2 linked regions of the Hahella sp. HNIBRBA332 genome follow. The protein of the gene in region 1 interacts with the protein of each later gene in a pairwise test. Links are inferred from orthologs where the notes say so. Each region holds a gene or a part of one and is shown in the gene's direction. Other genes may lie near its edges.

What was found.
Region 2: the proteins of fliJ (region 1) and malT interact in binary tests that used the Escherichia coli proteins (3 or more experiments, as listed by UniProt). The link is inferred for Hahella sp. HNIBRBA332 from one-to-one orthologs.

What each region holds. Positions count from the first base shown.
Region 1 is NZ_CP132203.1:394,316-397,491, forward strand. What follows is about bases 304-3,153. They hold fliJ (flagellar export protein FliJ), read left to right. Parts: upstream 304-1,427; coding sequence 1,428-1,880; downstream 1,881-3,153. Other genes in these bases: fliI (flagellar protein export ATPase FliI), read left to right, coding at 304-1,395; O5O45_RS01985 (STAS domain-containing protein), read left to right, coding at 2,157-2,462; O5O45_RS01990 (ATP-binding SpoIIE family protein phosphatase), read left to right, coding at 2,529-3,153. In the rest of the region: O5O45_RS01970 (flagellar assembly protein FliH), read left to right, coding at 1-44; more of fliI, read left to right, coding at 31-303; more of O5O45_RS01990, read left to right, coding at 3,154-3,176. UniProt on the Escherichia coli protein: The FliJ protein is a flagellar protein that affects chemotactic events. Mutations in FliJ results in failure to respond to chemotactic stimuli.
Region 2 is NZ_CP132203.1:5,273,226-5,276,815, forward strand. Bases 254-3,517 are described here. They hold malT (HTH-type transcriptional regulator MalT), read left to right. Parts: upstream 254-560; coding sequence 561-3,317; downstream 3,318-3,517. Other genes in these bases: O5O45_RS23330 (alpha-glucosidase family protein), read left to right, coding at 3,517-3,517. Outside these bases: O5O45_RS23320 (DMT family transporter), read right to left, coding at 1-91; more of O5O45_RS23330, read left to right, coding at 3,518-3,590. UniProt on the Escherichia coli protein: Positively regulates the transcription of the maltose regulon whose gene products are responsible for uptake and catabolism of malto-oligosaccharides.

The sequences.
Region 1 (3,176 bases):
CAGAGACTCAGGAAACGCCGGAGGGCGACGATGAGCCTGGTTGAGCGGCTACGCAACTATGAGCGCTTTGTGCCGGCTCAGGCGCGTCCTGAGTTGAGTGGTCGTCTGACCCGCGTGGTGGGGCTCACCCTGGAGGCGGTTGGATGTCCGATGACTTTGGGAGAACGCTGTCTGATCGAAGTGCGCGGTGGTCGCATGGTCGAGGCGGAAGTGGTTGGTTTCTCCGATGAACGGGTCTATCTGATGCCTCTGGCGGCGGTGGAAGGCCTGCAACCTGGCGCCAAAGTAAAGCCGATGACGGGTGTGGGACGCATTGGTGTCGGCGCCTGTTTGTTGGGGCGAGTACTGGACGGCGCTGGTGAGCCATTGGACGGTCGCGGTCCTTTACAGGCGGAGCATCACGTTGAGTTGTTCGGCGCGCCGATTAACCCATTGCACCGCGCGCCTATCCGGGGAAAACTTGATGTCGGCATCCGCGCTATTAACTCATTGCTGACGGTGGGCATCGGCCAGCGCCTGGGACTGTTCGCAGGCAGCGGCGTGGGCAAGAGTATGCTGCTTGGCATGATGACCCGTTTCACTACGGCGGACATTATTGTGGTCGGCCTGGTGGGGGAGCGTGGCCGCGAAGTGAAGGAATTCATTGAAGATATTCTGGGCGAAGAAGGCTTGCGCCGCGCCGTAGTGGTGGCCTCTCCCGCTGACGATTCTCCGCTGATGCGACTGCGCGCGGCGGTTCTGACTACACGCATCGCCGAATATTTTCGCGACTTGGGCAAGAACGTGCTGTTGCTGATGGACAGCCTGACGCGTTACGCCCAGGCGCAGCGGGAAATCGCCCTGGCGGTGGGCGAACCTCCCGCCACCAAAGGCTATCCCCCTTCGGTATTCGCAAAATTGCCGCAACTGGTGGAGCGCGCGGGCAACGGCAAGCCCGGCGGCGGCTCCATCACTGCTTTCTACACGGTGCTGACGGAAGGCGACGACCAACAAGATCCCATCGCCGACGCCGCCCGCGCGATTCTGGACGGGCATATCGTACTGAACCGACGTCTGGCCGAGGAGGGGCATTATCCCGCCATTGATATCGAGGCTTCCATCAGCCGGGTCATGCCTCAGGTAACGACGCCGGACTATTTGCAAAGGGCGCAGCGCTTCAAGCAGCTATACGCCCGCTACCAGCAGACGCGCGACCTGATCAGCGTCGGCGCATACGCGCCCGGCTCTGACAAGGAAACCGATTACGCGATTGAAAGATTTCCCCACATGCGCAAATTTTTACAGCAAAGTCTGCGGGAACGCGCTACGCTGAATGATAGCGCACAAGGGTTGAACCAATTGTTCACCCCGGCTCCGGCGCAAGGCGCCGCGCCCAGAGCCCCGGCGAAACCATAGGGTTTACTCCACATTAGTTCAGGTGCTTTAACGTGGCGGAGAAAAAGAAGTCGCAAAGGTTGTCGCTGGTGCTTGATCTGGCGGAGCGGGACGAAGAGAACGAACGCAAGAAAATGGGCGATATCCGACGCAGAGTGGAGCAGGCGGAAGCTAAGCTGGAGCAACTGGTCGCCTATCAGCGTGATTATCAGGATGAATTAAGGGGTACTCAAAACGGCGTACGCTCAGTGCGTCATATCCAAACCTATCATGTCTTCATCAGCAGGCTGGGCTCGGCTATTGAGCAGCAGCAACAGCAGTTATTGCTGTTGAAACAGCAGTTGTCGCAACAAACGGAAGTGTGGCGGGCGGCGTATCAGAAAAAAAATAACATGCAGGACTTTATTGATCGTTGCAAAAAAGAGGAAGCCTATTACGAGGATAAGAAGCAACAGCGCAACCTGGACGACGCTGTCGGACGACGCGCCTATCACAACAGACATTAAGTTACGGTAGAAAAAGTTTTTTGGTTTTAGCGAGTTAGCTGGAACAGGTGGAAAATGTGCCTGAAAGTCAGTTTTTAGCTGCGGGTAAATAGCGGCCAAGGGAATGAAAACTGGAAATTTAGTAAAAATCAGCTATTGATGAATTAGTAAGATTATGAGTATTGAAATTCACTGCGTACTATTCGTAATATCCTGAATTTCAAATAAAAAGAACACAGAATGGATCCAAACGATCCAGATGGTTTGATTAGGGGAGCGCCAACAGAAGGAGGCAATATGTCTATAACGACAAGCCGCTCTGACGATAATGCCGAACTGACCATTCGCATTAAAGGGCGATTTGATTTCAGTTCCCACCAGGAATTCAGGGATGCGTACGAAAACCCTGAGGGACCGTTCGAGCAGTACAAGATCGATATGACGGAGACGACGTATCTGGATAGCTCCGCCTTGGGGATGCTGTTGTTATTGCGGGATTATGCAGGCGGCGACAACGCTAAAATCTGCATCACGAACTGCAACAATGATGTCAGGAAGATATTGACGATTTCCAATTTTGAACAACTGTTTGTTATTCAATAAAGCGCCCGCAGTCTTCGGGCGTCTGAAACGGACTTTCCGCCATTTATGCGCCTATCGGGTATTGCTATGAAACAATCCCTGGACTCAGAAATGGCCTCGTCCGTTCTCGGGTCTCAAAAAACGCTAAAAATTCTCATCGCCGACGACAATCAGTCCGATCGCATGATCCTGCAGAATATCGTCAAAAAGCAGGGACATGATACAGCGACAGCCGTGGATGGCGTCGACGCCATTGAGAAGTTCTCCGAGTTCCGGCCGGACATTGTCCTTCTGGACGCCTTAATGCCCCGCATGGATGGCTTTGAGGCGGCGCGGAAAATCAAGTTGCTGGCCGGCGAAGACTTGATTCCCATTATTTTTCTCACCTCTCTCAGTGACGCAGAATCGCTCGCCAAATGCCTTGAGGCGGGCGGCGACGACTTTCTGTCAAAACCCTATAACCGCATTATCCTGCAAGCCAAGATCAACGCTTTCAACCGCATGCGGATCATGCATAAAACTCTGTTGCGGCAACGGGACCAGATCGCCGAACACAACGACCATATGGTGCGCGAGCAACAGGTCGCCAAAACCGTGTTCGACAATGTGGCCCATGTGGGTTGCCTCGGCGCCAACAATATTAAGCATTTGCTTTCGCCTCTGGCGGTCTTTAACGGCGACGTGTTGTTAGCCTGTCAGAAACCGTCTGGCGGCATGCACGTGCTGCTTGGGGAT
Region 2 (3,590 bases), 4.9 Mb from region 1 along the record:
CCGTTGGATGAAAAGACTGACTGCTCCAGACGACTCCCAGGGGCGTCGTGGACCAGACCAATATCACCATTGCATATGCAAGAATAACCACCGCCAACCTCCGCGCCTTTCCTTAAACACAGCCGCTCGTCGTCACAGATTTATCGCAGTCGGGGAACTTTAGATCGGGCCCTCAGGGCAAAAAAAAAGCCGCAGGGGAAGAACCGCTGCGGCGTCAAAAACTGTTACGATCCCGCTATTCCACCACCGCCGCATGCGCACATCGCAGAATGGACGCGCAAGACATTGCGGGCAAAGTGAAATAATGAAAACGCACTGTCGTATACATCCGCGTATGGTGGTCTTACAGCCCTATACCGGCAATACGCAATAACCACATAAGCGCCCGCCGTCAGGGCGTATACGGTGAATGGGCGCTGACTTTCCAAAGCGATATTTGCTAAAGTCTGATGTAACTGCGTCCAGGGAGCCCCGGCTCCATATAACCACAAATTCATGACCGGCGTATGAACCGGCCAATAATGGACGACATTAGCGCTGAAACATAATTAGGGTCGCCGATGACAACTACAATAAAGCCCGAGTCTTTAACCTTGATAAAAGCCAAGATAATGCCGCCGTCCAGGCCGGCCCGCCTGTTGGAGCGGGAGAAGTTCGACGACCTGCTGCATGAAATCGATCCGGTCAACCTGATCCTGGTGCAGGCGCCTGCGGGTTACGGCAAAACCACGATGATCGACGATCGCCTGAACGCACTGGGCGCCAACGCCGCCTGGTTTCGTCTGGACGCTCAGGACAATCTGAGTGAGCAGTTCGCCTTTTATGTCGCTCACTCGCTGAATGAAGCCACCCGAGGCGCCTGCCCGGAAACCCTGCGCACGTTAAACCAACAAGGTTATCCAACGTTGCAGACGTTTCTCACCGACCTGCTGTCTGAGTTACCTTTGGAAGGCGATCCGCTGCATATGGTGCTGGATGATTATCACCTGATCACCAATGCGGAGATCCACAGCGGCGTGACTTTCCTGCTGCGCCACCTGCCTCCCTACATTACGTTAGTGCTGCTATCCCGCACTACGCCGCCCATCGGTGTGGCGCAATTACGCATGCAGGGGCGGATGCTGGAAATCACCGCCAAGGACCTTTCCTTCAGCGCCGACGAAGCTCAGGCCTATTTTGAGCAGCGTTTGCGATTCGAAGTGTCCCGGGAAAGCATCGAGCGCGCCAACCGCCGGGTCGAAGGCTGGGTGTCGGCCTTGCAACTATTGGCGGCGACCGCCTCCACCGGGGTGGAGTTCAACGAATACGTCGAACAATTACACAGCGGCAATCACTATATATTCGATTACTTTGATGAACTGACCCGCACCAGCATTGATAACGAACAGCGGCTGTTCCTGCTACGCACCAGCGTACTGGAGCGCTTCAATGCGTTGATGGTGATGCGTCTGGCGCAACAACAGGACGGCCAGTTTCTATTGAACTCCCTGCTGAATCTTGGCTTGTTTATCGTGCCATTGGACAGCAGCGGCTTGTGGTTCCGTTACCATCCGCTGTTCGCCGCCTATCTACGCCACATGCAAACCTGCGTGCTGCCGGATGAAACCGCGCGACTCCACCAGCGCGCCAGCGACGCCTGGCGTGAAATGGGCTTTTTCGAAGACGCCGCCCGTCACGCAGTGCTGGCCAAAGACCAGCAACGCATCAAGGATATCCTGCTGAGTTGCGGCCGCGACTTTTTCACCGAAGGGCAGTTCAATCTGCTGCAACGCTGTTTCGACGCCCTGAATAAAGAAGTCATCGCCGATCACCCCATTCTCACCCTGCTGCGCGCCTGGGTGGCGCAAGGACAGTATCAGTGGTCTGAAGTGGAATCCTGGTTGAAAGCGGCGGAGCAACACTTGAAGACCCACTGCAGCGAAGAAGAGTGGGAAGCGATCACCGGCGAATTCAACGCGGTGCGCGCTCAGGTAGCCATGAACGTCGGGGACGCGGAACGGGCGCAGACCTTTGCAAAATCCGCGTTGGCCCATGATCCCGTGTACCTGCCCACCTCCCGCACCGCCGCCTCTTCGGTTATTGGCGAATCCTTGTTTGTGCAGGGCCACCTCAAGGAAGCCATGAACCGCATGCAGGACACAGAACAACTGGCGTTGGCGGAACATGCGCATCAGAACGTTATTTGGGCGTTGTGCCAGCAATCGGAAATCAGCGTCGCCCAGGGCTATCTGCAGAAAGCCTACAACATCCAAGAGAAGGCGCTGCAATATGCGGAGGACCACAGCCTGGAGCGTCTGCCCATTCTGGAGTTCCTGTACCGCATACGCAGCCAGATCATGTGGGAGTGGCACCATCTGGAAAGCGCGGAACGATGTGCGCTAAAAGGCATCGAGATTCTGGAAAGCCAGGGTGAGCGCTGGTTCATCCAAAGCTACGTGATGCTGGCGAAGATCGCCCAGGCGCGCGGTCGTCAGTCGTTATGCGCAGACTACGTGCAGAAGATTCACAAGATGCTGGCCTCCGGCGAATACCATATCGACTGGACCGCCAACGCGCACGCCGCCATGCTGTCCTATTGGGACGCGGTGCGCGACAAGGAGTCCATTCAACGCTGGCTGACCGCAGCGCCAGAGCCGGCGCCGGAGCAGGCCACCAACCACTTTACCCAGTGCAACATCCGCAACTGGGCGCGGGCCTACGTCAGTCTGGGAGATTTCGACAAGGCGCTGCCGCTGTTGGAAGGCATCCAAAGCATGGCGGAACAGTTTGGCCTGAAAACCGATATCAACCGCAACCATATCCATTTATCGCAGCTTTACTGGCTCAACGAGCAACGTGAAGACGCCCTGCGCCACATGGCCATCGCACTGAAACTCGCCAGCACCACCGGCGCTGTGGGCAGCTTTCTGCGCATCGGCAAAGTGCTGATCAATATTCTCAAAGCCTTGATCAGCGAAGAGCAGTTGGATGAGATGGAAAAACAACGGGCGGAACGCCTGATCCAGCTGGCGCAACAACAACGGGATTTCAGCCGCGCGATTCGTATCTCGCTGGACGAAGCCATCATCCAGGATATTATCGACCGCCCTGACGTACCGGAACTCATCCGCACCTCACCCCTCACCCGCCGGGAGTGGCAAGTGCTCAGCCTTATCCATGCAGGTCTGTCCAACGACCAGATCGCCGAGCACATGAAAGTGGCGCCCACCACCGTGAAAACACACATCCGCAGCCTCTACCAAAAACAGAACATCACCCACCGCTCCGAAGCCATCAATCTGGCGCGGGATCTATTGAGTAAGATACAGGGGGAGTGAGCGCAGCTCCCCCTCATACCCACCCTCCGCCTCCTCCTCCCCCCTCATCCCCACTACTACGCCAAGAAAAAAGAGGGAGGGAGGATGTTCGCCCGGTTCGCCGCAGGCACCATCTTCATAACTGTAAAAATAACAACGTCTTCCACTTATCTGTGGGTGCACGTGCGTTACCTGGTTTGGAGTTGTTAAGAGAGGCGACATGCAGGTTGATCGTGATTGGTGGCGCGGCGCAGTCATCTACCAAATTTATCCCCGTAGTTTTTTTGATTCCAA